2 regions of the Hydrogenophaga sp. L99 genome follow, and region 2 is predicted to be linked to the other one. Evidence: predicted binding sites of a transcription regulator. Region 2 holds the regulator's gene; the other holds the start of a gene.
The links. The regulator FNR, encoded in region 2, switches genes on or off when oxygen is low (the NO sensors DNR and NnrR bind a similar motif). The targets are predictions, from matches to a motif close to TTGATNNNNATCAA.
Positions count from the first base shown of each region.

Region 1: the regulator FNR is predicted to act here: its motif matches at 12,601-12,614, upstream of AC4QBL_RS14615 (universal stress protein).

Region 1 covers NZ_CM178972.1:3,061,554-3,077,482, forward strand. Annotated here, with positions in the region: gene ahcY (adenosylhomocysteinase) at 1-1,354, opposite strand, end outside; S-adenosyl-L-homocysteine riboswitch at 1,429-1,516, opposite strand; gene AC4QBL_RS14585 (HAD-IIB family hydrolase) at 1,571-2,380, shown strand; gene AC4QBL_RS14590 (YeeE/YedE family protein) at 2,423-3,520, opposite strand; gene AC4QBL_RS14595 (hypothetical protein) at 3,667-4,053, shown strand; gene AC4QBL_RS14600 (hypothetical protein) at 4,078-4,416, opposite strand; gene AC4QBL_RS14605 (excinuclease ABC subunit UvrA) at 4,463-10,717, opposite strand; gene AC4QBL_RS14610 (ABC transporter substrate-binding protein) at 10,847-11,977, shown strand; gene AC4QBL_RS14615 (universal stress protein) at 12,062-12,499, opposite strand; gene fdhF (formate dehydrogenase subunit alpha) at 12,635-15,445, opposite strand; gene AC4QBL_RS14625 (NADH-ubiquinone oxidoreductase-F iron-sulfur binding region domain-containing protein) at 15,442-15,929, opposite strand, start outside.
Region 2 covers NZ_CM178972.1:1,817,442-1,833,370, reverse strand. Annotated here, with positions in the region: gene ccoO (cytochrome-c oxidase, cbb3-type subunit II) at 1-57, shown strand, start outside; gene AC4QBL_RS08770 (cbb3-type cytochrome oxidase subunit 3) at 72-209, shown strand; gene ccoP (cytochrome-c oxidase, cbb3-type subunit III) at 236-1,144, shown strand; gene ccoG (cytochrome c oxidase accessory protein CcoG) at 1,315-2,688, shown strand; gene AC4QBL_RS08755 (hypothetical protein) at 2,732-3,028, shown strand; gene AC4QBL_RS08750 (hypothetical protein) at 3,110-3,403, shown strand; gene fnr (fumarate/nitrate reduction transcriptional regulator Fnr) at 3,514-4,233, opposite strand; gene hemN (oxygen-independent coproporphyrinogen III oxidase) at 4,416-5,795, shown strand; gene AC4QBL_RS08735 (sulfite exporter TauE/SafE family protein) at 5,870-6,529, shown strand; gene AC4QBL_RS08730 (DMT family transporter) at 6,551-7,477, opposite strand; gene aceA (isocitrate lyase) at 7,861-9,180, shown strand; gene thrS (threonine--tRNA ligase) at 9,428-11,335, shown strand; gene infC (translation initiation factor IF-3) at 11,510-12,034, shown strand; gene rpmI (50S ribosomal protein L35) at 12,240-12,443, shown strand; gene rplT (50S ribosomal protein L20) at 12,468-12,827, shown strand; gene pheS (phenylalanine--tRNA ligase subunit alpha) at 12,959-14,011, shown strand; gene pheT (phenylalanine--tRNA ligase subunit beta) at 14,123-15,929, shown strand, end outside.

The sequences.
Region 1 (15,929 bases), 1.2 Mb from region 2:
TCAACTGGGCGCCCACCTTCTTCAGGTGCAGGCGCGCCACTTTTTCGTCCAGGTGCTTGGGCAGCGTGTAGACCTTGCCCACGTCGTAACCGTCGGCATGGCAAAACAGCTCGATCTGCGCAATGGTCTGGTTGGCAAAGCTGGATGACATGACGAAGCTGGGATGGCCGGTGGCGCAGCCCAGGTTCACCAGGCGGCCTTTGGCCAGCAGAATGATTTTTTTGCCGTCCGGGAACACCACGTGGTCCACCTGGGGCTTGATCTCGTCCCAGGTCAGCTTCTCCAGCGAAGCCACGTCGATCTCGTTGTCAAAGTGACCGATGTTGCAAACGATGGCCTGGTCTTTCATGGCCGCCATGTGCTCGTAGCGGATCACGTTCTTGTTGCCGGTGGCGGACACGAAAATGTCGCACTTGTCGGCGGCGTATTCCATGGTCACCACTTTGTAGCCTTCCATCGCGGCCTGCAGGGCGTTGATGGGGTCGATCTCGGTCACCCACACCTGAGCGCTCAAGGCGCGCAGGGCCTGGGCCGAGCCTTTGCCCACGTCGCCGTAGCCGGCCACCACGGCCACCTTGCCGGCGATCATCACGTCGGTGGCGCGCTTGATCGAATCGACCAGCGACTCGCGGCAACCGTACAGGTTGTCGAACTTGCTCTTGGTCACCGAGTCGTTCACGTTGATGGCGCGGAACATGAGCGAGCCCTTGGCCGACATCTCGTTCAGGCGCAGCACGCCGGTGGTGGTTTCTTCGGTCACGCCAATGATCTGGACGCTCTTGCGGCTGTACCAGGTGGCGTCTTCGGCCAGCTTCGCCTTGATGGCGGCGTACAGGCAGGTTTCTTCTTCGCTGGTGGGGTTCTCCAGCAACGATGCGTCTTTTTCAGCGCGCTTGCCCAGGTGCATGAGCAAGGTCGCGTCGCCGCCGTCGTCCAGGATCATGTTGGGGCCTTCGCCTTCGGTGCCGGCGGCGCCAAAGTCAAAGATGCGGTGGGTGTAGTCCCAGTAGTCGGCCAGGGTTTCGCCCTTGATGGCGAACACCGGCGTACCGGCGGCGGCGATGGCCGCGGCGGCGTGGTCTTGCGTCGAGAAGATGTTGCAGGAAGCCCAGCGCACTTGCGCACCCAGCGCCTGCAGGGTCTCGATCAGCACGGCCGTTTGAATGGTCATGTGCAGCGAACCGGTGATGCGTGCGCCCTTCAGGGGCTGCTTGGCCGCGAACTCTTCGCGGATGGCCATCAGGCCGGGCATTTCGGTTTCGGCAATTTTGATTTCTTTGCGGCCCCAGTCGGCCAGGCCAATGTCGGCAATGACGCAGTCAGCGTTGAGGGCGGAAGGAATGCGTGCGTTCATGGTTCGCTCCAATACAGGTTGAATGAACCACCTTGGGCGCGAAACGCGGGCAAAAAAAAGCCCATCGCACCAGAGGTGGATGAGCGTCGTTGCATTTATTTCCGAGCCTCACGCCCCGCGCTGGCCGGTGGCCAGGGGTGCGCTGCAACGCTCCTCGGATCCCGCAATTCTAGCGCAGTCCGGCTTTTTGCGTGTGTGCGAAACTGGCGCGCTTTCATGCCCCAGTTTGCCCATTCCCCCCTTTCCAGCTGGCCCCAAGCAGCCCGCGCGCGCATTGCCGGCGTGCTGACCGACATTGACGACACGTTGACCACCGAAGGGGCCATCACGCCTGACGCGCTGGACGCCCTGCACCGGCTGCGGGCCGCAGGGCTGCCGGTGTTTGCCATCACCGGGCGCCCCTCGGGGTGGAGCGAAGCGTTTGCCCTGGCCTGGCCGGTGAACGCCATCGTGGCGGAAAACGGCGCAGTGGCGCTGTGGAGGGGCCCCACCGGGCAACTGCAGCGCGGTTACTTGCAAGACGCCACCACGCGCCGCGCCAACTTCCAGCGGCTGCAAACCGTGGCCGCACACATTCTGAGCGAGCTGCCCCACGCCCGCCTGGCACAAGACAGCGCGGGCCGAGAAACCGACATCGCCATTGACCACAGCGAACACCACCACCTACCCGCAGCAGATATTCAGCGGGTGGTCCAGCTGATGCAAAACCAGGGCCTCAACGCCACGGTGAGTTCCATCCACATCAACGGCTGGATAGGCGGACATGACAAACTGGAAGGCGCCCGCTGGGTCGTGCGCCAACAGCTCGGGCGCGACCTCGACGCGGAACTGGACCAGTGGGTGTACGTGGGCGATTCCACCAACGACGCCCGCATGTTTGGCCGTTTTCCCCACAGCGTGGGCGTGGCCAATGTGGCACGTTTCTGGCACCAGCTGCCACACCAGCCCCGCTATGTGACGGCGGGCGAGCGCGGCGCCGGCTTTACGGAGGTGGTGAACGCCGTGCTGGCCTCGCGCGCGGGCTGAACAGCACTGAGAACCGGCCAGCGGGCGCCAAACACACCGGCGTCAAGGCGCCTGCTGCGCCACCGCCGCACCGCTGGGCGCCTCGACCTTGTGGTGCGGGCGGTCAAATACCCGGTCGGCCAGGCCGCCACCCACCCACATGCCCAGCAAGGTCAGCCACGCCGTCACGGCAAAAATGGCGCCTCCCGTCATACCGGCGCCCACGGCGCAGCCGCCGGCCAGCATCGACCCAAAGCCCATCAGCACCGCGCCGATGATGTACCGCGGCATGGTGTAGCCGCCGCCAAAGCCTTCCAGCTTCCAGTCGCCGCCCACCAGCGCACCCACCAGCGAGCCCAGAAACACCCCGGGCATGAGCCCCAGACCAAAGGTCCATGGCTCGCCGGGCTCGCTCAGCACCCGCATCAGCCATTCGGCTGAAGGGCCGCTGAAGGTGAGGCCCTGAATCTGCACCGGCTCAAACGAGTTCGCCATCACCTGGTAGGTGCCGGCCCAGGCCAGCGCCACCATCAGCCCGGTGCCGATGCCGCCCGCCCATTTCCAGAAGCCCCAGCCGCTGTGGTGCGCAAAAAACAGCGCCGTGATCAACCACACCGCAGCAAACACCAGCCCATCCCAAGGGCCTGCACCCACCAGCGCCAACACGCTGCGCGCCGGGCCACCGTCCACCACCCACCAGCTGGCCATGGCCTCGCGCAGCGGCGCCAGCACCCCACCCAGCGAAGCCTGGGCCACCACCGCAAAGATCAGCCCCGACAGCAGGGCACGCAGGTTGCCGTTGGCCGACAGCACCAGCAAGCGGCTGGCGCAACCCCGCGTCATGACCATGCCCACACCAAAAATCAGCCCGCCCAGCAAAGCGCCCGACAAGCTGCCCTGGGCCGACAGCTGGCGCGCCGTGCTCACGTCCAGCCCGCCCGACACCACCAGCAGCTGCACGCCCACCACCGCCGTGGCAAAGGCCAGCAACCACACCGCCAGCTTGTCACCAAACTTGCCGTGCCAAAACTCAATGACCGCCGCACGCAGGCAAAACCGCGAGCGCTGGGCAAAAAAGCCGAAGCCCAGCCCCACCAGCACGCCGCAAAGCGCCAGCACCTTGGGTTCGCCCCGGCTCTCAATCCAGCCTGTCCAGTCCATTGCGACTCCAATTATTTGTATATGCGTATTTTTGGATGTTACGCCGAGGCCCATCCGCCGGGTTGATCTTTAGCAAACTCTGTGCAACGTTTTCAACGGGTTAAGCTCATACAACAGCGTTTTCTGAAACCCGAAAGGACCCTTCAATGGCCATTCCCTGGCTGCTGGCTCTCAAAGTCATACCCTGGGGCGACGTGATTGAGCACGCGCCCAAGGTGCTCAACGCCGCACGCAAGCTGATGGACCGCCAGCGCACCGAACCCGCGCCCGCCGTGTCCACAACCGCCACCGCCGACTGGATGGGCGAGGCCCAGCCGAGCCTGGGTGAACTCAAAAACCGGTTGATTGCGGCCCAGGTGCAGCTGGACCGGCAAGCCGAGACGCAAGAACAGCTCACCCAGACACTGGCCGAACTGGCCGAACAAAATGCGCGCCTGGTCAGCGCCGTGGAAGTGCTGCGCCTGCGCACCCGCATGCTGCTGTGGGGCGCAGCGGCGCTGGTGCTGGCCGTGGCGTGGCTGGCGTTGCGCTGAGCACCACCGCCGGGCCATCCGGCTTCAGCGCGCCCCTTGGTCAGGGCGCTGCGCGGTCAGCGAAGCGTCGCAACCCACACCGGCCGCGATCCAGCGCCGCGCCAGCCGGCGCAGCAGCGGTGCCGCCCAGCGCCAGCGCGGCCCCAGCACGCCCTCGGCATCGTTGATAGCGCCACAACGGTAAAGGCAATCGGCGTCTGCCCAACGCAGCGCGTCGCAAGCGCCCGTTCGCTTGCGCGAGATCACCTGACCCAGCGGGCAAGGCTCAGCCAGACAACACACCCCGCAACCGTTGCAGGGCGCGCCCAGCGCTGGCTGGTGCGGCGCGTCGGGGTGGATGTGAATGACTTGGTACGGGCTCAATGGCGCTCTCGATTGGGCTTCGACAGGCTCAGCCCGAACGGATGTTTCACACCCGCGCCAGCACTGGCCCCAGCACCCGGCCGGTGTGCGTGTCCAGCCGCACCACCTCGTCGGGAGGGGCTTCGGCCACCACACGGCCACCGCCACCACCGCCCTCGGGGCCCAGGTCGATGATCCAGTCGGCTTCGGCCATCACGTCCAGATCGTGTTCGATCACGATCACGCTGTGGCCGCCGTCCACTAGGCGGTGCAGCACACGAATGAGTTTTTCCACGTCGGCCATGTGCAGGCCCACCGTGGGCTCGTCCAGCACGTAGAGCGTGTGCGGCGCCTTCTGGCCGCGCCGTCCGATGTCGTCGCGCACCTTGCTGAGCTCGGTCACGAGCTTGATGCGCTGCGCCTCGCCGCCGCTGAGCGTGGGACTGGGCTGGCCCAGCGTAAGGTAGCCCAGGCCCACGTCTTTCAGCAGCTGCAGCGGGTGGCTGATGTTGGGCATGGCGGCGAAAAATTCGACCGCTTCGTCCACATCCATCTGCAGCACGTCGCCAATGCTCTTGCCCTTCCAGGTCACAGCCAGGGTCTCGGGGTTGAAGCGCGCACCGTGGCAGACCTCGCAGGGCACTTTCACGTCGGGCAAGAAGCTCATTTCGATGGTGCGCATGCCCTGCCCTTCGCAGCCGGGGCAGCGGCCTTCGCCGGTGTTGAAGCTGAAGCGGCCCGGGCCGTAGCCGCGCGCCTTGGCTTCCAGCGTGTCGGCAAACAGCTTGCGCACCGTGTCCCAGAAACCGATGTAGGTCGCGGGGCAGCTGCGCGGGGTTTTGCCGATGGGGGTTTGGTCGACTTCCAGCACGCGGTCCACCACCTCGGAGCCAATGAGCTTGTCGCAGCCGGTCCAGGTGGGGCGCTCGCCGGCGTCCCACTGCTGGCGGCCAGCGAAGGTGCTGCGCTGCGACACGGCTGCTGCCGCGTTGGTGAGCAGCACGTCGCGGGCAAAGGTGGACTTGCCGGAGCCGCTGACGCCGGTGACGACCACCAGGCGCTGCAGGGGCACGGCGACCGTGAGGTTTTGCAAGTTGTGCAGCTTGGCGCCACGCACTTCGAGCCAGTGGTTGTCGAGGGGGGTGGACGCAAGAGGTGTGGGCGTTGAAGTCGCTGAAATGGGGTCAGAGCCCGATTTCGAATTGCGTTTCGCGCTCCGTTGAGGGGACTGTCCTGAATCTGGATCTGACCCCTTTTCAGCTGTCGCCACCTCGCCAGCCGCAGTAGACACAAGCCGCCTTGGTTGCAGCGGGTGCTTCATGGCGTGCAGCAGGTAGCGCCCGGTGACGGACTCTTCGTTCGCCGACAGGTCGGCCACCGACCCCTGCGCCACCACCCGCCCACCGCGTTTGCCGGCGCTGGGGCCAATGTCGATGATGTGGTCGGCGCGGCGGATGGTGTCTTCGTCGTGCTCCACCACCACCAGGGTGTTGCCCATGTCGCCGAGCTTGTGCAGCGCGTTGAGCAAAATCGCGTTGTCGCGCGCGTGCAGGCCAATGGTGGGCTCGTCGAGCACGTAACACACGCCTTGCAAATTGCTGCCCAGCTGCGCCGCCAGGCGGATGCGCTGGGCCTCGCCACCGCTGAGCGTGGGTGCGCCGCGGTCGAGCGTGAGGTAGTTCAGGCCCACTTCTTCCAGGAAAGCCAGGCGGCTTTCAATCTCGGGCAGCAGATCGCGCGCGATGTCGGCTTCACGGCTCGTCAACACGTCCACTTTCAGCAAGCCCTGCACCCACGCGCGGACTTCGTTCACCGACAGGCGCGCCACATCGGTGATGCCCAGACCGGCCTGACCGGTCTTCGCATTGGCGCCGAACCGCACGGCGCGGGCCTGTGCGTTCAACCGCGTGCCCTCGCAGCTGGGACAAGGCTGGTCCACCAGGTCTTCCACCTCGGGCTCGGCAAAGCTCTGCTCGCGGCCGCGCTCTTTGTCGTCGCGCACCGAATCGTCCAGCGCTTTGCGCTGCTCGCGCGAGAGCGCCAGACCGGTGCCCACGCAGTCGGGGCACCAGCCGTGTTTGCTGTTGTAGGAAAACAGGCGCGGGTCCAGTTCAGGGTAGCTGGTGGCGCACACCGGGCAGGCGCGGGTGGTCGAAAACACCTCCAGCCGGCCCAGCCCCACGGTGGTGGTGCCGTCGGCCAGCGCCTGGGCCAGGCCATCGAGCGGGTGCAACACATGCACCTGCCCTTTGCCAATTTCCAGCGCCTTGGTCAGCTGCGTGCGCAGCCAGGCTTCGTCGGCGGGGTTCACCACGCCGTCGGCCACCGGCAGTTCAATGGTGTGCTCCTTGAAGCGGTCGATGCGCGGGAAACCGGTGGTGGGCAGAAACTCGCCGTCCACCCGCAGGTGGGTGTGGCCGCGCGGGCGAGCCCAGTCGGCCAGCTCGGTGTAAACGCCTTTGCGGTTGATCACCAGCGGCGCCAGCAGGCCAATGTGCTGGCCCTTGTAGCGCTGAAGAATGGCGGCGGCGATGCTGTCGGGGCTTTGCGGCATCACGGCTGCGCCGTCGTGCACGCAATGCTGGGTGCCCAGCTTCACATACAGCAGGCGCAGAAAGTGCCAAACCTCGGTGGTGGTGCCCACCGTGCTCTTGCGCCCGCCGCGCGAAAGCCGCTGCTCAATGGCCACCGTGGGCGGAATGCCATACACCGCGTCCACCTCGGGCCGGCCGGCCGGCTGCACGATGCTGCGCGCGTAGGCGTTGAGCGATTCAAGGTAACGCCGCTGGCCCTCGTTGAACAAAATGTCGAAGGCCAGCGTGGACTTGCCGGAACCGCTCACGCCCGAAATGACGTTGAACTGGCCGCGCGGAATGTCCACGCTCAGGTTTTTGAGGTTGTGCTCTTTGGCGTTGACGATGCGAATGGCGTTGCTGTGGCCCGCCTGGCGCTCCGCCGCCGCGTGCTGGCGCTGGGGCTGCTGCAGGTAATCGGTCAACCGACCTTCGTGCACCGCATGCACCTCGCCCATGGATGCCGCGTAGTCGCGCAGCGCCTTGGCCGTGTGGCTGGTGGGGTGCAGCCGCACTTCTTCCGGTGTGCCTTCGGTCACGATCAGGCCACCCGCCACGCCGCCTTCGGGGCCCAGGTCAACCAGCCAGTCGGCGGCGCGGATCACGTCCAGGTTGTGCTCGATCACGATCAGCGAATGCCCAGCGTCCAGCAGCTTGCGCAGGCTGCGCATGAGCTTGGCGATGTCGTCAAAGTGCAAGCCCGTGGTGGGTTCGTCAAACAGAAACAGCGTGCCCTTGCGCGACAACGGCTGGCGGCTGGCGCTGGCCGTTTTGGCGGCTTCGGCCAGAAAGCCCGCAAGCTTCAGGCGCTGGGCTTCACCGCCCGAGAGCGTGGGCACCGGCTGGCCGAGCTTCACGTATTCCAGGCCCACGTCCACGATGGGCTGCAGCGCACGAATGACTTCGCGGTCGCCGGCAAACAGCGCCGCCGCTTCGCTCACGGTGAGGTCGAGCACATCGGCCACGTTCAAATGCACGGTTCGGGCCGAGCCGGTATCTCCCGCTCGGGCTGAGCCTGTCGAAGCCCTTGCGAGCCCTTCGACAGGCTCAGGGCGAACGGGGGTGTGGGCGGGCCAGGTTCGCTCGATGCGCACCTCCAGCACCTCGGGCCGGTAGCGCTTGCCGTCGCAGTCCGGGCAGCGCAAGTACACGTCGCTCAAAAACTGCATTTCCACGTGCTCAAAGCCCGAGCCGCCGCAGGTGGGGCAGCGCCCGTCGCCGCTGTTGAAGCTGAACTTGCTGGCGGTGTAGCTGCGCTGGCGCGACAGCGGGGCGTCGGCAAACAGCGCGCGGATGGCGTCCCAGGCGCCCACATAGCTCACCGGGTTGGAGCGTGCGGTCTTGCCAATGGGCGACTGGTCCACAAACACCACCTCACTCAGGTGGTCGGCGCCCAGCAGGCGGTCGTGTGCGCCGGGTGCATCGGTGGACTTGCCGAAGTGCCGCAGCAGCGCGGGGGCCAACACGTCCTGGATCAGGCTGGACTTGCCCGAGCCCGACACACCGGTCACCACCACCAGGCGCTGCAACGGGAATTCAACCGACACGTTTTGCAGGTTGTGCTCGCGCGCGCCTTCCAAAATGAGCCGGTGCGTGCTGTCGGTCACCATGCGCTTGAAGCCCATGCCTACGGTTTTGCGCGCGCCCAGGTAGGCGCCGGTGAGCGTGTCGGCGCTGCGAATGGCTTCGGGCGTGCCGTCAAACACGATCTGGCCGCCGCGTTCGCCCGGGCCGGGGCCCATGTCGATCAGGCGGTCGGCGGCCAGCATCACGGCCGGGTCGTGCTCCACCACCACCAGCGTGTTGCCAGCGTCGCGCAGGCGCAGCATGGCCTCGTTGATGCGCGCCATGTCGCGCGGGTGCAGGCCAATGCTCGGCTCATCCAGCACAAACAGCGTGTTCACCAGCGAGGTGCCGAGCGCCGTGGTGAGGTTGATGCGCTGCACCTCGCCCCCGCTCAGCGTGCGGCTCTGGCGGTCCAACGTGAGGTAGCCAATACCGACCTCGCACAGGTAGCGGATGCGGGTGTTGATTTCTTCAAACAGCAGGCGCACCGCCTGCGCCTGGCCGGCACCGGCCAGGTCCGAGCCCGCCGGAACCAGCGTCTTGTCCAGTGCCGCAAAAAACACCCGCAGCTTGTCCAGCGGCAGCAGCATCAGGTCGTGCAGGCACAGGCCGGGCAAGGTTTCGAGCTGCGCGCGCGACCATTTCACGCCCTTGGGCAAATAGCGTTTTTCGGGCGGCAGCACCGCGTCGGCCTGGGCTTTGGTGCCGATGCGCCACAACAGGCTGTCCGTCTTCAAGCGTGCGCCGCCGCAGCTGGGGCATTCGGTGTAGCTGCGGTATTTGGACAAGAGCACGCGGATGTGCATCTTGTAGGCCTTGCTTTCCAGGTATTCAAAGAAACGGTCCACGCCAAACCAGTGCTGGTTCCATTTGCCGTTCCAGTTCGGCGAGCCCGTTTTCACCCAATGCTGCTGCTCGGGCGTGAGCTTGTTCCAGGGCGTGTCGCGCGGAATGCCCGCCGCTTCGGCGTGCCGCATCAGGTCGTCTTGCGCCTCTTTCCAGGCCGGTGTTTGAAACACCTTGATGGCGCCGCCACGCAGCGTGAGTTTGTCGTTGGGAATCACCAGGCCGTAGTCCACCCCGATGACGCGGCCAAAGCCCCGGCAGGCCTCACAGGCGCCCACGGCCGAGTTGAACGAAAACATCGACGGCGCGGGGTCGGTGTAGCGGATGTCGCTTTCGGGGCAATGCAGGCCGGTTGAAAACTTCCAAATGTGTTCAGCGCCCTCTTCCGGCAACACATAGACCATCAGCTTGCCGCTGCCCCGCTTGAGTCCTGCTTCGATGGCTTCCATCACGCGCGCGGGCTCGGCTGTGCCGATGCGGAAGCGGTCGGCCACCACGTCGAGCACCTTCACCATTTCGCTGGCGGCGGCGCCCTTGGCCGCTTTGGACTTGGTGGTTTTGGCGGTCTTCGCATCGGGTGCGGGTGCCGCACGCTGCACGGTGCGCTCGGCCTGCACGCGGGTGTAGCCGCTGGCGGAAAGCCATTGTTCGATTTCTTCGGGCGTGGTGCTGGCAGGCAATTCGACTGGAAACGTGACCACCAACCTTGGATCGGAACCATTTGCCCCCACGCTCCCCGCTGCGCGTGGTTCGCTGCCCCCCGAGAGGGCTGATTCACCTTGGGGCGGCCCGGCGGTGAATCCCACACAGCGCTTCTGCAGCTCGGCATAGATCGACTCCGGCGAATCGTGCCGCACTGGCAACGCGGTGTCGCGGTCAAAAAGATCGGCGCCGCGCGCGAACAAGAGCTTCAGGTGGTCGTTCAGCTCGGTCATCGTGCCAACAGTGGAACGCGAGCTGCGCACCGGGTTGGTCTGGTCGATGGCGATCGCGGGCGGCACGCCGTCCACCCGGTCCACGGCCGGCTTGTCCATGCGGTCGAGAAACTGGCGCGCGTAGGCGCTGAAGGTTTCCACGTAGCGGCGCTGGCCTTCGGCAAACAGCGTGTCAAACACCAGACTGGACTTGCCCGAGCCGCTGGGCCCGGTGACCACCGTGAGCTCGCCGGTGCGGATGTCGAGGTCGATGTTCTTCAGGTTGTGCTGGCGGGCGCCGCGGATGCGGATCAGCCCGGTGCCGCCTTCGGCAGAGCGGTTGCCATCGGCGTCGCCAGGCGCAACGGATGAAGACGGGGTGGCAGCGACTGAGGGATCGGCGGGCGGGAAAGCGTCGGACATGCAGAGGCTCCAGTGGGGGAGCCAAACATTCTACGGAGCCGCAGCCAACCCAGCGGCCCTGTACGTCATATCCACAATTTCACGACAAGGAGTCCTTCCTAAACTGGTTCTATCGTTGGAGACGTAAACATGACAAGAACAAACCCCTCGGGGGTCGCATCGCTGGCCGCGGGCCTGGCCCTTTGCCTCACCCTGAGCACCCCCGCATGGGCCCAGCTGCGCATTGGCCAGCCTTCGGGCTTTACCGGCTCGGTGGCTGCGGGCGTGAAAGAAAACACCGACGGCGCCAAGCTCTACCTGGATGCGGTGAATGCGCGGGGCGGCATCAACGGCCAACAGGTGGAGCTGATTTCGGTGGATGACAAGTTCGACCCGAAGGTGACGGTCGAGGTGGCCCGCGAGCTGGTCACCCAGCGCGGCGTGCTGGCGCTGTTTCTGAACCGGGGCACACCCCACTCGCAAGCGCTGCTGCCCCTGCTGGCCGAGCTCAAGGTGCCGCTGGTGGGCCCCAGCACCGGCGCCATGGTGTTGCACGAGCCGGTCAACCCCTGGGTGTTCAACGTGCGCGCCACCTACCAGCGCGAAGCGGCCAAGGCCATCGAGCACCTGGCCAGCATCGGCATCACCCGCATCGCCTTGCTGGAAACCGACGACTCCTTTGGTGCCGACTCGGCTGCGGGTGCCCTCAAGGGGTTTGACAAGGCAGGCTTGAAACCAGTGCTGCAAGCGAAGTTTCCTCGCGACAAGCCCGACTTTTCTGCGCTGGCCCCTCGGGTCCACCAAAGCAACGCGCAGGCGGTGATGGTGATCGGCTCTGCTGGCAACACCGCCAACGCGGTGAAAGCGGTGCGCGCTGCAGGCTCACGGGCGCAGGTGGTCACGTTGTCCAACAACGCGTCCGATGGCTTCATCAAGCTGCTGGGCGAACACGCTCGCGGCGTGATCGTGACCCAGGTGTTCCCCAACGAACGTTCGGTGGCTTTTCCGCTGATCAAGGAAGCGATGGACCTGGCCAAAGCCAAGGGGCTGGACGGCGTGTCGCCCGCCATGATGGAAGGCTACGCCGCAGCCAAGGTGCTGGTGGAAGGCCTGCGCCGTGCCGGCCCCAACCCAACACCAACCGCGCTGCGCGACGCGCTGGAGTCCATTCGCAATTTCAACATGGGCGGACTGTCGATCAGCTACAGCGCCAGCAACCACACCGGTCTGGATTTCGCTGATCTGTCCATCGTGGACGCCTCTGGGCGGTTTCGGCGCTGAAGAAAAGGGCCCACGCTCCACAGGTGCGAGGACCCCTTGCGGGCTCCGGCGCCTCGCCACTGTGCCGCGCGCGGGCTCTACCGCTCAGGACTTGACGATCAGCACCGGCACTTTGGCGTGTGTGAGCACTTTTTGCGCCACGCTGCCCAGGATGAGCGCCTTGATGCCCTGGCGGCCGTGGGAACCCATGACGACCAGGTCACAGCCTTCGGCTGCTGCGGTTTCCAGAATACCTTCGTACACCACGTTGCGCTCAATGGTGTCGCCGGCAAAGGCCACGCCTTCGGCGGCACACACCTTGCCCACCGCGTCCAGCGCCTGGCCTGCAGCGGCCTTGGCTTCGGTCAGGTAGGCCTGCAGACCCACGGCCGACGCATCGCCAATGCCGATGTAGGGAAACGGGTCGATCACGTACACGCCAATCACCTGGGCGCCCTGGCTTTTGGCCAGTTGTGCAGCGGTGCTGGCCGCGAGGGCCGCTTGCGAGGAGCCGTCGGTGGGCACGAGAATTTTTTTGAACATGGCGGATCTCCGGATGGGTGAAGGCATGACCGGTGACCGAGCGGGGTTGAACGCCCGGCCACCACGAAGAAACATCTTACCGGTCCAGGGACGCGGGGGGCTTGAGACGTATCAAGAGACGGCCCGCCAGCTGACTCAGACGGTGGCCGCACACACCTTGACCGCGCAGTATTTCAGCTCTGCGATCTTGCCCACCGGGTCGAGCGCGGGGTTGGTCAGCAGGTTGGCGGCGGCCTCGGCGTAGGCAAACGGGATGAACGCGGTGTCGGGTGGCATGCCCTGGTCCAGCCGCACCGCCAGCACCACGCTGCCACGGCGCGATTGCACCCGGGCGTTGTCGCCTGCGGCCAGGCCGCTGCGGGCGGCTGTGTCGGGGTGCAGGCTGACCACGGGGCCGGGCTCCACCGCGTCCAGCACCTGGCTGCGCCGCGTCATGCTGCCGGTGTGCCAGTGTTCCAGCTGGCGCCCGGTGATGAGGACCATCGGGTAGTCGGCATCGGGCGTTTCGGCCGGCGCCGTGAGCGCGGCGGGCACCAGCCGGGCCTTGCCGGTGGGCGTGGGGAACTGGTCGGTGAACACCACCGCGTGGCCGGGATCGTTTTCGTGGGCCACCGGGTAGGTGACGGCGCCCTCGCGCTGCAGCCTCGCCCACGACAGGCCAGCGATGCTGGGCATGAGCGCGCGCATTTCTTCAAACACGGCGCCAACGCCTTCGCTGGCTTGCGCGCTGGCCGTGCCGTCGGGCGCCACGGCGTAGGCCCAGCCCAGGCCAAGGCGCTGCGCCAGTTGTTCGGTGATCCAGGCGTCGGCCCGCGCCTCACCGGGCGCCGGCACAGCCTTGCGGCCGAGCTGCACGCAGCGGTCGGTGTTGGTCACGCTGCCGGTTTTCTCAGGCCAGGCGGTGGCGGGCAGCACCACGTCGGCCAGGCTGGCGGTCTCGGTCAAAAAGATGTCCTGCACCACCAGATGCTGCAGCCGGGCCAGGGCCTCGCGGGCATGGGTCGCGTCGGGGTCGCTCATGGCGGGGTTTTCGCCCTGGACCAGCATGGCGCGGATCTGCCCGTCAAAAGCCGCGTTGACGATTTCCACCACGGTCAGGCCGGGCTCGCTGCCCAGCGTGCCGGGCGGCACACCCCAGAGCTGTTCGGCTTGGGCGCGCACGGTGGGCTCGCTCACGCGCTGGTAGTCGGGCAACACCATGGGAATCAGGCCCGCGTCGCTCGCGCCCTGCACGTTGTTTTGCCCGCGCAGCGGGTGCAAGCCGGTGCCGGGGCGCCCAATCTGGCCGGTGATGAGCGACAGGGCGATGAGGCAGCGCGCGTTGTCGGTGCCGTGGGTGTGCTGGCTCACGCCCATGCCCCACAGAATCATGCTGTTGCCTGCGGTGGCGTAGGCGCGGGCCACCTCGCGCAAGGTGGCGCCGTCGATGCCGCACACCGGTGCCATGGCTTCGGGCGAAAAGTCGGCCACATGGGCCTTGAGCTGGGCAAAGTCCAGCGTGTGCTGCTCGATGTAAGCGGTGTTCGCCAGGCCTTCAAAAACGATGGTGTGCAGCATCGCGTTGAGCAAGGCCACGTCGGTGCCCGGCTGAAAGCCGAGGTGCTTCCACGCGATGCGGGCCAGCTCGGTTCGGCGCGGGTCGGCCAGCACCAGCCGCGTGCCTTTTTTCACTGCGTTCTTGATCCAGGTGGCACCCACCGGGTGGTTTTGCGCCGGGTTGGCGCCGATGATGAGCACGAAGTCGGCGTGCTGCACATCGCGCAGCGGGTTGGTGACCACGGCCGACCCCAGGCCTTCCATCAGCGCGGCCACGCTGGAGGCATGGCACAGCCGGGTGCAGTGGTCCACGTTGTGCGTGCCAAACGCGGTGCGGATGAGTTTCTGGAACAGGTAGGCCTCTTCGTTGGTGCCCTTGGCCGAACCGAAGCCCGCCACCGGCCCCAGGCGCCCGCGCGCGGTGGTACTGAGCATTGCGCGCTGGAAGCCGGCAGCAGCAGCGTACAGCGCTTCGTCCCAGCTGGCCTCGCGGAACAGTTCGCGCCAGTCGCGGCGCATCACGTTGAGCGGGTCTTTGGGTGCGTCGGAGCGGCGGATCAGCGGCTTGGTCAAGCGCTCTGGGCTGTGGGCGTAGTCAAAACCAAAACGGCCTTTCACACACAGTCGGCCTTCGTTGGCCGGGCCGGCCTGGCCTTCTACGTGTTCGATCTTTCCGTCGGACACAAAGTAGGTCAGCTGGCAGCCCACGCCACAAAACGGGCAGAGCGAATCCACCTGCTGCTGCGAAGCCTTGGCGTACGCACCATTGGCGGGGGCAATGGCACCGGTGGGGCAGGCCTGCACACATTCACCGCAAGCCACGCAGGTGCTGGCACCCATGGGGTCGCCCTGGTCAAACACGATCTGCGCATGGCCGCCGCGAAACGCCAGGCCCAGCACGTCGTTGCCCTGCGTCTCGCGGCAGGCGCGGATGCAGCGCGTGCACTGGATGCAGGCGTCCAGGTTGACCGCCATGGCCGGGTGGCTGGTGTCTGACGGCACCGGCGCGCGCGCCGGGAAACGCCCGGGCTGAGCGCCGGCCACCTGCGCCCAGTGGGCCAGCTCGCTGTCGTGCTTGAGCGCCTGGGTGTTGGGCGCGTCAGACAACAAGAGTTCGAGCACGGTCTTTTGGGCGGCGATGGCGCGCGGGCTTTGGGTGGACACCACCATGCCTGGCTGCGGTGAGCGGCAACACGAAGGTGCCAGCACGCGTTCGCCCGCCACCTCCACCACGCAGGCGCGGCAGTTGCCGGGGCTGCGCAGGCCATCGGTGTGGCACAGGTGGGGAATGGCCACGCCCACGCGCTGCGCCACCTTCAAAAGGCTTTCGCCCGGCGCAGCTTCCACCGGCTGGCCGTTGAGCGTGAAGGCCACAGGGGCCTGATTTTCGGACAGGTCTGCGGCATTCATGCGGTCACCTCAGCGGCGGTGGAGTCGGTGGCGTTGGCGTTACTGCCGTTCACTTCGTGTGCAAAGTAGCGCAGCACCGCGTCCACCGGGTTGGGCGCGGCCTGGCCCAGGCCGCAAATGGAGGCGTCGCGCATCACCTGCGAGAGCTCGCCGAGCAGAGACGCGTCCCACACCGGGGCCTGCATCAGCGCCACGGCCTTGGTGGTGCCGGCGCGGCACGGCGTGCACTGGCCGCACGACTCGTGTTCAAAAAATTGCATCAGGTTGAGCGCAGCGCCGCGCGCCGTGTCGTGCTGGCCGAGCACCACCACCGCCATGGAACCGATGAACGCGCCGTGCTCGGCCAGGGTGTCAAAGTCCAGCGGCACATCGGCCAGCGCCGCCGGCAAAATGCCGCCCGAAGCGCCACCGGGCAAGTAGGCGTAGAGCGTATGGCCCTCGGCCATGCCGCCGGCGTGCTGCTCCACCAGCTCGCGCAGCGTGA
Region 2 (15,929 bases):
TCACCTGTGTCAGCGGCCGCAATCAAGCCTGTTGAGGCAACAGGCTCTACCCAATAAGTCAGAGGCTCGCCATGGACATCAACGATCTGCGTAGCGCCTTCACCCTGGTCAGTTTTCTGATCTTCATGGGCATCTTGGTCTGGGCCTGGTCCAAACGCAACAAGGCCAACTTTGATGAGGCAGCCCGGCTACCCTTCAACGAAGACTAAACCGCGGCACCAACAAGAGAAATATCATGAGCGACTTTACAAGTGATTTCTGGCACTATTACGTGGCCGGGCTGACGCTGGTCAGCATCATCGCCTGTCTGATCCTGCTGTGGATCAGCGGCACGACCAAAGCGGCGACACATGCCGACAACACCACCGGTCACGTTTGGGACGGTGACTTGGCAGAGATGAACAACCCCTTGCCACGCTGGTGGGTGTATCTCTTCATCATCACCGTGGTGTTTGCGCTGGCATATGGCGTGCTTTACCCCACGTTTGGGAAGTTCCAGGGGGTGCTGGGATGGTCGTCACAAGGACAGCACGCCGCTGAGGTGAAGAAGGTTCAGGAAGCCATTGCACCCATCTACGCCAGGTTCAATGAAATGAAGCCCGAGCAACTGGCTGGTGACGCACAGGCGATGGCTGTGGGTGAGCGCCTGTTCATGAACTACTGTGCCCAGTGCCACGGCTCCGATGCCCGTGGCGCCAGGAGCTTCCCCAACCTCACCGACGGCGATTGGCTGTGGGGTGGCGACCCAGAAGCGATCAAGGTCTCAATTGCCCAAGGCCGCAACGGTGTGATGCCGCCCTTGGGCGCTGCTGTGGGCTCTCCTGAAGACGTCCGCAATCTGGCTCACTATGTGCTCAGCCTGTCGGGCAGTCCGCACGACAGCGTGCGCGCCTCCCAGGGCAGGAGCAATTTTGGTTCGTGCGCCGCTTGCCACGGCATGGACGCCAAGGGCAACACCGCCCTGGGTGCACCCAACCTGACCGACGGTGTATGGCTGCACGGCTGGGGCGAAGAAGCCATCATTCGCGCCGTCAACAACGGTATCAATAACCAGATGCCCGGACAGTCGGTGTTGCTCAACGAGGCCCAGATCCACGTCCTCAGCGGCTACGTCTGGGGCATGTCCAACAAGCCGGCCAATTAAGCACTCTGTGCCCCTGAGACCGCGGCGGTTGTGATGACCGCCGCCCTTACTTTTTTGCCTTCCTTTCCGGGTTCCTCGTGAGTTCCGACACACCAGACAGCAACGCCAGCAAGCCCATCATTCCCATCGTTGCTGTGTCCCCTCGGGGCGCTAAAGACGACGATGAGGAGATGGTTTCTTTGTATGCCGCGAGGCAAAAGATCTACCCGCGCTCTGTATCGGGGATGTTCTCAAACTGGCGCTGGATCACGGTCTGGATCACACAAATTGTGTTTTACGGCTTGCCCTGGCTGGAGTGGAACGCTCGTCAAGCGGTTCTTTTTGACCTGGAAGCCCGTCGCTTCTACATCTTCAGCTTGGTGCTGTACCCGCAGGACTTCATTTACCTGACCGGGCTGTTGGTCATTTCTGCGCTGGCCCTGTTCTTGTTCACGGCCGTGGCGGGTCGCCTCTGGTGTGGTTACGCGTGTCCACAAACGGTCTACACCGAAATTTTTCTCTGGATCGAAAAAAAGGTCGAGGGCGATCGCTCGGCCCGTATGCGCTTGGATCAGGCTGATTTTTCCGCGCAAAAGCTGGGCAAAAAGTGGCTTAAGCACGCCTTGTGGATTGCTTTTGCGCTCTGGACAGGCTTCACCTTCGTAGGCTATTTCACGCCCATCCGCGATCTGGCTGCCTTGTCGCTGGCCGCGTCTTTGGGCCCTTGGCAAACCTTCTGGGTATTTTTCTACGGCTTTGCCACCTACGGCAACGCAGGGTTCATGCGCGAGCAGGTCTGCAAGTACATGTGCCCCTACGCGCGTTTCCAGAGCGCGATGTTTGACAAAGACACCATGATCGTCACCTACGACGAAAAGCGTGGTGAGCCCCGCGGTCCGCGATCGAAAAAGGCCGATCCCTTGGCGCTGGGGTTGGGTTCTTGCGTTGACTGCACGCTCTGCGTCCAGGTCTGCCCCACCGGTATCGACATTCGCAAGGGTCTGCAATACGAATGCATCGGCTGCGGTGCCTGTATTGACGTGTGTGACGAGGTCATGGACAAGGTGGGTTATCCGCGCGGCCTGATCAAGTACTCCACCGAGAACGGGGTTGCTCAGGGCTGGACCACGGCTCAAATGATCAAGCGAGCGTTCAGACCCAGGGTGCTGGTTTACACCGGTATCCTGGTGGCCATCACCCTGGCTGTGATGGTCAGCTTGTTCATGCGCAAGCCGCTCAAGGTGGACGTGATCCGCGACCGGGGCGCATTGGCCCGCATGGTGGAGCAAGGACGCATTGAAAACGTCTTCCGGCTGCAAATCATGAACGCCACCGAATCCACACAGCGCTACGTCATCACGGTGTCCGGCCTGCCGGGTGTCACCATTGCTTCGGAAAACGAAGTCGAGGTGTTGCCCACTGAGGTCCGCTCGGCCGTGATTCGGGTTCAGATACCGCCGGATGCTGCAAACCCGGGCTCGCACCCCATCCAGTTCGGCATCCGCTCGGTTGGTGACGAGCCAGTCGAGGTTTCCGAGAAAGCTGCCTTCCTGGTCCCGCGCTGACGACATTCAGCGCCATTTGACATTCCCATTTCGGAGCTACAACATGAGCAACGCGCCCTTGACCCAGCCCCCAAGCCATGAAAATACCCCCTGGTGGAGAATTCCACATGTGGTGTTCGTGCCGGCTCTTCTGTTGTGTGGGGTGATAGCGACCAGCACCATGGTGGTCATTTCGTCGATGGACCAGGATCCGGTGCTTGACAAGGAGGTCTACGAGCGAGAGCGCAGGGCGGCACTGGCACTGGAGGGGCAAGCAAGGATCGATGCGCTGATGGCTGTGCAGCCAGCCAATCAGGGTCGAAACCATGCGGCTTCACCTTTGGTGCCCTCTGAAAAATAATGGCCAGCCTGGCTACCGGTGCAGCTGTACCCGGGTGCTTGTCGCTTTAACAAAAACAGATATGGAAGAGGAGCCGCACCGATGTGGACACAGCGTTTGATGTGGATAGCATGGCCTGCTTTTTTGGTGGCCGCGGTGCTGGAAATGGTGGTGTTTGCTTTTGTCGATCCCAGCGATCTGCATTGGTTTGGCTCTCCTCTGGCCCTGTCGCGGGAAGCGGTTTACACCCTCGCGTTCTTTGTGTTCTGGGGTGCAACCATGGTTTCCAGCGCCTTGACAACTTTGCTCGCCGTGTCGCCATTTGAGGTGAACCGTTGCCCGATACCCGCAGACGAGCGACCAACCGACTGCGCCAAGAACGGTCGCTGCGGCTGAAACGGCTAGCGCCTTCAGCGCCAACAAAAAACCCCGGAGAGGCGTATGCGCCTGTCCGGGGTTTTTTTGTTGGGCATTCGCCCAGGTTTTCGTTGGGTGTCGCGGTGGATTCAGCGGCAAGTTTGCGGATTCACGATCTGCTTGAGCCCTTCGGTGCTCTTGATGTGAACATAGCGCTGTTTCACTTCGATAATGCCGTCGTCAACGAACTTGGAGAAAGTGCGGCTCACCGTTTCGAGCTTCATACCCAGGTAGCTGCCGATCTCTTCGCGGGTCATGCGCAAAATCAGCTCGGACTGTGAGAACCCGCGGGCATGAAGCCGCTGGACCAGATTGAGCAAGAAAGCCGCCAGCCGTTCTTCGGCGCGCATGCTGCCCAGCAGCAGCATCACCGAGTGGTCGCGCACGATCTCGCGGCTCATGATCTTGTGGACGTGGTGTTGCAGGGTGGTGAATTCGCGTGAAAGCTCTTCCACCTGGTCAAAAGGCATCACGCACACCTCGGCATCCTCCAGTGCAATCGCGTCGCACGAGTGGTGGTCGCTGACGATGCCGTCCAGACCGATGATTTCTCCCGTCATCTGAAAGCCGGTCACCTGGTCACGGCCGTCTGCGGTCGTAACGCAGGTTTTAAAAAAACCAGAACGCACGGCAAATAGCGACGTGAACTTGTCGCCCGTGTTGAAGAGCGCGGAGCCGCGCTTGATGCGGCGGCGTGTGGAAATCACCGCGTCGAGCTTGTCTATCTCTTCACTGTTCAGACCCATGGGCAGGCACAACTCCCGCAGGTTGCAGCTTGAGCAGGCGACTTTGATGCTTTGAATGTCCATAATTTTTCCAGGAGTGCGGGGTTAGCTTAACGCATCGGCCCGAGCACTGTCGAGAAAAGGCCGGTTTGGAGTCTGGGGGCAATCCTGGGGACAACCCCCGGTCCGACCGAGGCCTTGATCAAGATCAAAGGCGCTGGCGCGCTCATGCGGCACATTCAGCCCTCAGAACTGGAGAACTGTTTGTGAGTCATGCTATTTCCAACGAGTTGCTCAAGCGATTCGACATTCCTGGGCCTCGTTACACCTCGTACCCGACGGCAGACCGATTCGTCGAAGCTTTCGCGGAGCAAGACTATATACAAGCGCTGGAGCAGCGCCGAGTGGGTTCCATGGCGCTGCCGCTGTCGCTGTATGTGCACATTCCGTTTTGTGAGTCGGTCTGCTACTACTGCGCCTGCAACAAGGTGATCACGAAGCACCACGAACGTGCAGCCGAATACCTGCGCTATCTGTCTCGTGAGGTGGAGCTGCAGGTGCAGCACTTCGGGCAAGGTCACAGCGTGTCGCAGCTGCACCTGGGCGGCGGTACCCCCACTTTTCTGTCCGATGCCGAGCTGGAAGACCTGATGTCGATGATCCGGCGCAATTTCACGCTGGTGCCGGGTGGTGAGTATTCGATTGAAGTGGACCCTCGCACGGTGACCGACCAGCGGCTGCAGACGTTGGCCAGACTGGGCTTCAACCGCTTGAGCTTTGGTGTGCAGGATTTCGATCCGGCGGTGCAAAAAGCGGTGCACCGGGTACAACCCGCTGAACAGGTTTTTGCCTTGGTAGAAACCGCCCGCAAGATCGGGTTTGAGTCGGTCAATGTGGACCTCATCTACGGTTTGCCCCTGCAAACCCCGGAATCTTTTGCGCGCACCTTGGCCCAGGTCAACGAGTTGCGTCCGGACCGCATTGCGCTGTATGCCTACGCCCATCTGCCTTCGCGGTTCAAGCCACAGCGCCGCATCATCTCTGCCGAACTGCCCAGCGGCGGCGACAAGCTGGCCATGCTGTCGGCCTCGCTGGACGCGTTCATGGACGCGGGGTATGTGTATGTGGGCATGGACCACTTTGCTTTGCCCACCGATGCGCTGGCCGTGGCCAAGCGCCAAGGCCGTCTGCACCGCAACTTTCAGGGCTACAGCACCCAGCCCGATTGCGATTTGATCGCTCTGGGCGTTTCGGCCATCGGACGCATTGGCGCCACCTACAGCCAGAACGCCAAAACGCTGGACGAGTACTACGACGCGCTGGACCAGGGGCGTCTGCCTATCGTGCGCGGCCTGGCTTTGACGCGGGATGACCTGTTGCGACGCTCCGTCATCATGTCGCTCATGTGCCAAGGCCAGTTGCAATACGAATCCATCGAGCTCGGCCACCTGATCGATTTCAAGTCCTACTTCGCGCGTGAGCTGGAAGTGCTGTCCGGCTTTGTAGAGAGCGGGTTGGTCACCATGGATGACACGGGCGTCGAGGTCACGGCTACAGGTTGGTTTCTCGTGCGTGCCATCGCTATGGTGTTTGACAAGAACCTGCAGGTTGACCTGGACCGGGCGCGTTTTTCGAAAATCATCTGAGCGTTCAGCGGGATACCGCGGGCGCAGGCGTTGCCCGTGCCCGGCCTGCGCTACAGTGACTTATGCAGACTTCAATGGCGATCACGGCCCTGTTCATGGGCCTCGCGGGCGGGCCCCACTGCGTGGCTATGTGCGGCGCGGCTTGCGCGGGCATCAGCCGTGCGGCGGGTGAGCGCAGCACCCGCGCGCTGTGGACCTTCCAGTTCAGCCGCATGCTGGGCTACGCACTCTTCGGCGCCTTTGCCGCCGGCTCGGTGCAAGGCCTGGCCTGGTTGGGCACCAACACCGCGGTGCTGCGCCCTGTGTGGACAATGTTCCATGTGGCCGCTCTTTTGCTCGGTGCCGTGCTGATCTGGCAGGCCCGCCAGCCCGCCTGGATTGAAAACCTCGGTCAATCGATTTGGCGAAAGGCCCGTCCTGTGATGGCCTCACTGGGACAGCGCGCACCTGTGGTGTTGGGTGCTGCATGGGCACTCATGCCTTGTGGCTTGCTGTATTCGGCCTTGTTGGTGGCGTCCCTGTCGGCCAATGCAGCAGAGGGCGCTGCCATCATGGCGCTGTTCTCCATCGGCACATCCATATCGCTTACCGCAGGTCCTTGGCTGCTGTTGCGGTTGCGCGGTGGCCGCTCAGGTGCGTGGGGCATTCGCCTTGCCGGTCTGGCACTGGCAGCCACGTCGGGCTGGGCCCTGTGGATGGGCATCACCAACCCCACCGGGCTCTGGTGTGCCTGATCTTTGTCGCTGAATGGGGCCTCAGCCGGCACGGGCACGCCGGCCGGGCAGGGTGGCCAGCACCAGGCCCAGCAGCGCAATGCCAAACGCCACCACTTGCAAGCCTGTGAGCCGTTCGCCCATGAACAGCACGCCAATGGCGGCAGCGCTCACCGGCAGCATCACCGTGAACACGCCGGCTTGTGATGCGGGCACTGTCTTCAGGCCGGTCATCCAAAGCCACACGGTCCACATGCTGGCGGCCAAACCGTAAAAAACCAGCAGGCCCCAAACGGGTGCCTGGACCGCACCAAAGTCAAACTGCCATGCAGCCCACACCCCAAACGGCGTGACAAGGGCAAAGCCCCATAGGTTGATGATGGCCGAAATGCGCTTGGGACTCAGACCATCGGTCAAGCGCTTGCCAATGACCACGTAGGCGGCCTCACAAACCACCGCTGCAAACACCAGCAGATTGCCTAGCAGGCTGCGGCTGATGCCGAAGGGGCCACTCGTATCAGCCAGCACCGGCATGGCCGGGTCTGCTTTCTGCAAGGAAAACAGCCCGATGCCGATGGCCGCACAAGCAATGCCAGCCGCACTGCGCCAGCCGATGCGCTCGCGCAGAAACAACCAGCTGAGCACAGCCACCACGGCAGGTATGGACGACATGACCACGCCCGCGGCCACAGCGGTGGTCATGCTTACCCCAAACAGCATGCAGATCGAAAACAGGAAGTTGCCCAGGAACGACTCCAGAAACAACAGGCGGCGTGTGTGGCTTGATATGGGGGCCTCGTCGGCGGGCTTGCGCATCCACCGCCACATGGCCAGACCACCAATGCCAAAGCGCATCCAGGCCAGCAAAAACACGGGAAACACCAACACCAGTGGCTTGGATAGCGCCACATAACTTCCCACCAATGCCATGCTCAGGCCCAGGCTGGCGTACGCCCACCATCGGTTCATGGCGCACCTTTTCGAATGGATTGGATTTGCATGGCTGCGGATCATGCCTGATTCATCCAAAGCACCGAAGTTGTGCGTTGGCGTGGTTCGGACCCAGACATGTAGGGATCACCCCACAGCCGTTTCCCACGATGAGGGCATCGATCTTCATAATGTGGAAAATAAAAATGCTGCAATGCAAGAATATTTCTCATTACGGGAAACAAATTCCCATATTGAGAAATATCATAGGAAGTGCATTGAATTTAAACGATAAAATATTTGTCTTGTATAAGACATAAGAGCTTTTCAAACTCTTCTATAAGACTTAAAGTCTGTTCATCGGCACTGTCCTTGCAAGCCAAGTGGCCGAACCTGTTTTCTCAACCTCACGGAGTAGTTTCATGTCCCAAACACTGACCCGCCAGCAACAGATCGAAGCCCTCGAAAAAGACTGGGCCACCAACCCCCGCTGGAAGGGCGTCAAGCGCGGCTACACCGCCGCCGACGTGGTGCGTCTGCGCGGCAGCATGCAGCCTGAATACACGCTGGCCAAAAACGGCGCTGAAAAGCTGTGGGCCAAGGTCAACGGCGGCGCCAAAAAAGGCTACGTGAACGCATTTGGTGCCATCACCGCCGGTCAGGCCATGCAGCAGGCCAAGGCCGGCTTGGAGGCTGTGTACCTGTCGGGCTGGCAAGTCGCCGCTGATGGCAACACTTCCGAGACCATGTACCCCGACCAGTCGCTGTACGCCTACGATTCGGTGCCCACCATGGTGCGCCGCATCAACAACACCTTTAAGCGCGCTGATGAAATTCAGTGGGGCCGCGGTATCGAGCCAGGTTCGCCCGAGTTTGTGGACTACTTCCTGCCGATCGTGGCCGATGCAGAAGCCGGTTTCGGCGGCGTGCTCAACGCGTTCGAACTGATGAAGAACATGATCGCTTCCGGTGCCGCCGGCGTTCACTTTGAAGACCAGTTGGCCGCCGTGAAGAAGTGCGGTCACATGGGTGGCAAGGTGCTGGTGCCCACGCAAGAAGCTTGCGAAAAGCTGATCGCAGCCCGTTTTGCCGCTGACGTCATGGGTGTCTCCACCATCGTGCTGGCCCGTACCGACGCCGAAGCCGCCAACCTGATCACCAGCGACCACGACGCCAACGACAAGCCCTTCCTGACCGGCGAGCGCACGCAAGAAGGTTTCTACCGCGTCAAGAACGGCCTGGAGCAGTCCATCAGCCGTGGCGTGGCCTACGCCCCCTACGCCGACCTGGTGTGGTGCGAGACCGGTGTGCCTGACATCGGTTTTGCCCGCGAATTTGCCCAGGCTGTGCACGCTTCGTGCCCCGGCAAGCTGCTGTCGTACAACTGCTCGCCTTCCTTCAACTGGAAGAAGAACCTCAACGACAGCCAGATCGCATCCTTCCAGGAAGACCTGGCCGCGCTGGGCTACAAGTACCAGTTCATCACGCTGGCCGGTATCCACATCAACTGGTTCAACACGTTCCAGTTTGCCCACGCCTACGCCCGCGGCGAAGGCATGAAGCACTACACCGAAATGGTGCAGGAGCAGGAATTTGCTGCACGTGACAAGGGTTACACCTTCGTGTCGCACCAGCAAGAAGTGGGCGCAGGCTACTTCGACGACGTGACCACCGTCATCCAGGGCGGTTCTTCCAGCGTGAAAGCCCTCACCGGCTCGACCGAAGAAGAGCAGTTCCACTGATCGGAAGCCTCACAAGCCCCCAGGGGCTGTTGGGACAGAAAGCCCGGGCCACCCCCGGGCTTTTTTGTGGGAAAATTCAGAGCTTCAAAGTACAGCAAGAGCGAGAAAGGCAATCTGGTTATGACACCGCGAACTACAAGGCGTTTCCCTCTGGCCTCCTGAGGTCCGCAGTTCGCGCCTGCCCGATTCCCCTTTTCAACTCCATCCAGCGCGGCTCCATGCCGCGCTTTTTTGTTTCTGGACACCCATGCTTCACATCACGCTTCCCGACGGTTCACAACGCGAGTTTCCTGGTCCGGTCACCGTAGCCGAAGTTGCTGCATCGATCGGCGCCGGCCTGGCCAAAGCTGCGCTGGCCGGCAAAATTGGCGACAAGGTGGTGGACACCAGCTTTCAGATCACGGCGGACAGCCCGCTGGCCATCATCACCGCCAAAGATGCCGACGGCCTGGAGGTGATTCGCCATTCCACCGCCCACCTGCTGGCTTACGCGGTGAAAGAATTGTTTCCCGATGCGCAGGTGACCATTGGTCCGGTGATTGAAAACGGCTTCTTCTACGATTTTTCGTACAAGCGTCCCTTCACGCCTGAAGACCTGGTGGCCATCGAAAAGCGTATGGCGGAGTTGGCGAGCAAAGACGAGCCGGTGGTGCGCCGTGTGCTGCCACGCGACGAAGCCGTGGCGTATTTCAAAGGGCAGGGCGAGCACTACAAAGCAGAAATCATTGCCAGCATTCCCAGCAACGAGGACGTGTCTCTGTACCGCGAGGGCAATTTTGAAGACCTGTGCCGCGGCCCACACGTGCCCAGCACCGGCAAGCTCAAGCACTTCAAGCTGATGAAGGTGGCGGGCGCCTACTGGCGCGGCGATCACCGCAACGAGATGCTGCAACGCATTTACGGCACGGCCTGGGCCAGCAAGGACGACTTGCAGCAACACCTGACCATGATCGAGGAGGCAGAGAAGCGAGACCACCGCAAGCTGGGTCGTGAACTGGATCTGTTCCACATCGACGAACATTCGCCCGGCACGGTGTTTTGGCACCCCAAGGGCTGGACGCTGTGGCAAGAGGTGGAGCAGTACATGCGCCGCGTCTATCGGGACAACGGCTACCAGGAGGTCAAAGGGCCGCAGATTCTGGACAAGGGTCTGTGGGAAAAGACCGGCCACTGGGACAAATACCGCGACAACATGTTCACCACGGAAAGCGAGAAACGCGATTACGCGCTCAAGCCGATGAACTGCCCCGGTCACATCCTGATCTTCAAGCAGGGCATCAAGAGCTACCGCGACTTGCCTTTGCGCTACGGCGAGTTTGGCCAATGCCACCGTAATGAGCCCACGGGTGGTCTGCACGGCATCATGCGGGTGCGTGCCTTCACCCAGGACGATGGCCATATCTTCTGTACCGAAGACATGATCCTGGATGAGTGCGTGGCTTACACCGCGCTGCTGCAAAAGGTGTACACAGACTTCGGTTTCAGCAACATCATTTACAAGGTGGCCACCCGTCCCGAAGCGCGCATTGGCAGTGACGAAAGCTGGGACAAGGCTGAGCACGCCCTGATGGAGAGCCTGCGCGCGTCAGGTTGCGAGTTCGAGATTTCGCCCGGCGACGGCGCTTTTTATGGCCCCAAAATTGAATACACGTTGAAAGACGCGATCGGGCGCCAGTGGCAATGCGGCACCATGCAGGTCGATTTCTCCATGCCCGAGCGGTTGGACGCCGAGTACGTGGGGGAAGACGGCGCACGTCACCGACCTGTCATGTTGCACCGCGCCATCGTGGGCAGCCTGGAGCGTTTCATTGGCATCCTGATCGAGCAGCACGCAGGCGCACTCCCGGTGTGGCTCGCGCCGGTGCAGGTTGCGGTGCTCAATATCACCGACGCCCAGGGCGATTACTGTCGTGAAATCGCCAAATCGCTGCAGAATCAAGGGCTTAGGGTCATAACCGATCTGCGCAACGAGAAAATAACGTATAAAATACGGGAGCACGCGTTGCAAAAGCTCCCTTACATCATTGTCGTGGGCGACAAAGAAAAGGCTGCTGGCGCCGTGGCTGTGCGGGCGCGAGGTAACAAAGACCTCGGTGTTATGCCGCTGGAAGACTTTTCCAGGCTGATTGCGGCAGACGTCTCATCCAAAGTTTGAATTCAAACACCCGGTTGACCCCCGAGGCCGCTGCGCACATCGCTTGTGCATTGGGGCGTCCTTCGGGGCGGTCCACCTGTTTAATCAGCCCACACAAAGGAACGTACCATAGCTACCAATTTTCGTGACCGCCGCCAACGCGAAGAGCGCGCACACCGACTGAACCGTGAAATCATGGCTCCAGAGGTCCGCCTCAATGGGCCAGAAAACGAGCCGCTGGGCATTGTCAGTTTGCAAGAAGCGCTGCGCATGGCCGGTGAGCTGGATGTGGACTTGGTGGAAATTGCTGCCACCGCCATTCCCCCAGTGTGTCGCTTGATGGACTACGGCAAGTTCAAGTACCAAGAGCAGAAAAAGGCGGCGGAAGCCAAGGCCAAGCAAACGGTTATCGAGATCAAGGAAGTCAAGTTCCGCCCAGGCACCGACGACGGTGACTACAACATCAAGATGCGCAACATCCGTCGCTTTCTTGATGATGGCGACAAGTGCAAGATCACGTTGCGTTTTCGCGGCCGTGAGATCACGCACCAGGAACTGGGTCTGGCCTTGCTCAACCGCATTCGCGACGAGCTCGCAGACATCATCGTGGTGGAGCAGTTTCCCAAGTTGGAAGGCCGCCAGATGATCATGATGATCGCGCCCGGACGCAGGAAAGCAGCACCCAAGGCGGTTGAGCCTGCTGCGCAGAGCACGGATTAATTTGCACCTCTGAAAAGGTGCGCAGACCTCGGGTCTGCAAACAGATTGGACGGGCAGGGTAGTCTCCTGCTGGTCCGAGGCGCTGGCCGCAAGGCTGATCGCCGAAAGAAAAGCCGCAAGGCTTTTCATAGAAGTGGCTCGGGGCCAACAAGTCTGCGGAAGGTTCGCAGCGCCTCACGAGCACAAATCAAAAAGGAGCATGTACATGCCCAAAATGAAGACCAAGAGCAGCGCGAAAAAGCGATTTCGCGTTCGTCCCGGTGGTACCGTGAAACGCGGTCAAGCCTTCAAACGTCACATTCTGACCAAGAAGTCCACCAAGACCAAACGCCACCTGCGCGGCGCCGTGACTGTTCATGAGACCAATATGGGTCACATGGCGCAGATGCTGCCCGGCATGGGTATTTGATCAACGACGAACAAGGAGTCACTCATGCCTCGCGTCAAACGTGGTGTAACGGCACGCGCCCGCCACAAAAAAGTTCTCGCCCTTGCAAAAGGTTTTCGCGGTCGCCGCGGTAACGTCTTCCGTATCGCCAAACAGGCGGTGATGAAGGCGGGGCAATATGCCTACCGCGATCGTCGCAACAAGAAGCGCGTCTTCCGTCAGCTCTGGATCGCGCGTATCAACGCCGGTGCACGTGCTTGCGGTATGACGTACAGCCAGTTCGCCAATGGTCTGAAGAAGGCCTGCATCGAGATTGACCGCAAGGTCCTGGCCGATCTGGCCGTGAACGACCCGGCTGCCTTTGGCAGCATCGTGGAGCAAGTCAAAGCCAAGCTGGCCGCTTGATTCACGACGGAGACCGCAGCGGCCTGAAAGGGTCGTTGGGGTCTTCCAGTCGCTCAAAGGGGTTGAGGCTTGAGGGATTTCCCTCGCAGCGCTCAGCCCCTTTTTTGTTTTCGCAACGCACAAGCACACACATGAACGAGTTGGACGCACTGGTCGAAAACGCTCGCGCCGGCTTCGCGCAAGCCGCCACCCCGGCCGATCTGGAAAACGCCAAGGCCCAGTTTCTGGGCAAATCTGGCCGCATCACCGAGCTGATGAAGGGGATGGCGGCTTTGTCTGTGGATGAAAAAAAGAGCCGTGGAGCGGCGATCAACCAGGCGAAGCAGGCCATTGAGGCGGCGCTGACAGCGCGGCGCCAGGCCCTTGCCGACGCCGAGCTGGAAGTCCAGCTGAAGGCCGAGGCGCTGGATGTGACGCTGCCGGGTCGTCAGCGCGGTCAGGGAGGTTTGCATCCTGTGAGTCTGACGCTGGAGCGCATTGAGGCGATCTTTGGCTCCATGGGCTTTGAGGTGGCCGAGGGCCCCGAAATTGAGTCCGACTGGTTCAACTTCACGGCATTGAATACGCCGGAAGACCATCCCGCTCGCTCGATGCACGACACCTTTTACGTCGAAGGCGGCAGTGAAAAAGCGCCCAATTTGCTGCGCACACACACCAGCCCGATGCAGATTCGCCACGCGGTGCAGCACGTGAAACGCCACCGTGCTGCGATCGACAACGGCACCGGAATGCCGGAAATCCGCGTGATTGCACCCGGGCGCACCTACCGGGTGGACAGCGACGCCACCCATTCGCCCATGTTTCACCAGTGCGAAGGCTTGTGGATTGGCGAAAACGTGAGTTTCAAGGACCTGAAATACGTTTTCACCGACTTTTGCCGCACATTCTTTGAATCGGACGATCTGGTGCTGCGCTTCCGTCCCAGTTTCTTCCCGTTCACCGAGCCCAGCGCCGAGATCGACATCCAGTTCCAAAGCGGCCCGTTGGCTGGCCGCTGGCTCGAAGTGGCCGGATCTGGTCAGGTACACCCTAATGTGGTGCGCAACATGGGGCTCGACCCAGAGCGCTACATCGGGTTCGCGTTTGGCATGGGCCCCGACCGCCTGACCATGCTGCGCTACGGTGTGAACGACTTGCGCCTGTTTTTTGACGGCGACGTCCGCTTCCTGTCCCAGTTCCGATAGTCCCCGGTGGCGCTGTGCGCACGACCGCGTGGTCTAGCTGCGCTGGTCTGCGGTGTTCCGGATGCAGGCCCTGCCGTGCCTACTTGTGTTCAAGTTTGTTGAGACTTTTCCATGCAATTCCCCGAGTCCTGGCTGCGTGCCTTTTGCAATCCACCCCTGACCAGCCAGCAGCTGGCTGACACCTTGACCATGGCTGGTCTGGAGGTCGAGGAACTCGAGCCTGTCGCGCCACCGTTTAGCGGTGTGGTGGTGGGCCGTATTCTGGAGGCCGTGCAGCACCCCAACGCCGACCGCTTGCGCGTTTGCCAGGTTGATGTGGGGCAGGGGCAGCCGCTCAATATCGTGTGCGGCGCCCCCAATGCACGCGCTGGCATTCTGGTGCCCTGCGCCACGGTGGGTGCTGCGCTTCCGCCGGGTGAAGACGGCAAACCTTTCTTGATCAAGTTGGGCAAGCTGCGGGGTGTTGAGAGCCAGGGCATGCTGTGCTCGTCCAAAGAACTGCAGTTGGCGGATGACCATGGTGGCTTGCTGGAGCTGGCCCCTGATGCGGTGGTGGGACGTGACATCCGTGAGCAACTGTTGCTGGATGACATGCTGTTCACCCTCAAGCTCACGCCCAACCTGGCGCATTGCCTGAGCGTGTATGGCATCGCTCGAGAGGTGGCCGTACTCACCGGCTCCCCGCTGGTTGAGCCTGTATTCCCGGCTGTTCCGGTCAGCCTCAACGACCGCCTGCACGTGAGCGTGCAAGCCCCAGATTTGTGTGGGCGTTTCACCGGCCGCATCGTGCGGGGCGTCAACACCCGGTCCACCACCCCGGCCTGGATGGTGGACCGGCTGGCCCGCTGCGGCCAGCGCAGCGTGTCACCGCTGGTGGATATTTCCAACTACGTGATGTTCGAGCTGGGCCGTCCATCCCATATTTTTGACCTCGACAAGATTCATGGCGGTTTGCAGGTGCGCTGGGGTCGCGAAGGCGAACAGCTCAAGCTGCTCAACGGGAACACCGTGACCGTGGACGCCCAGGTGGGCGTGATCGCTGATGATCAAGCGATCGAATCGTTGGCCGGCATCATGGGTGGCGATGCCACCGCTGTGACTGACGAGACCGAAAACATTTTTATCGAGGCTGCTTTCTGGTGGCCCAAGGCCATTGCCGGCCGTTCGCGCCGTTTCAATTTCTCAACCGATGCCGGTCACCGGTTTGAGCGTGGGGTAGATCCGTCCACGACGGTTGAACACGTTGAACGCATCACGCAGTTGGTGTTGGATATCTGCGGTGGACAGGCCTCGGTGCTGGACGATCTGACCGTCAACGTGCCACAGGCTCAGCCCGTGACGCTGCGCGTTGCACGGGCTGTCAAGGTCATTGGTATGCCGCTGACCCAAGCCCAGTGCGCAGGCGCACTGAGCCGGTTGGGTCTGACCATTAGCGAAGGCGAGGGCACCGTGACCGTGACCTCGCCGGCCTACCGGTTTGATCTGCAGATTGAAGAAGATCTGATCGAAGAGGTCGCGCGCGTCATCGGCTACGAACAGTTGCCTCACACGCCACCGCAGGCACCCATCACGGCCAAGATTCGGCCTGAGGCGCAGCGCGGACACTTTGCGGTGCGCCGGCAACTGGCGCAACTGGGCTACCAGGAAACCATCAACTTCAGCTTCGTCGAAGAGCGTTGGGAGCGGGAGTTGGCTGGCAACGCCAACCCAATCAAACTGCTCAACCCCATCGCCAGCCAGATGAGCGTGATGCGCTCATCCTTGCTGGGCAGCTTGGTGGCGGTGCTCAAATTCAACCTCGACCGGCGAGCCGACCGTGTGCGGCTGTTCGAACTGGGCCGCGTATTCCGGAAAGACCCAGCCGTGCAGGACAGCGACACCAGCGTGGCCGGGTTTGACCAGCCTATGCGCGTGGCAG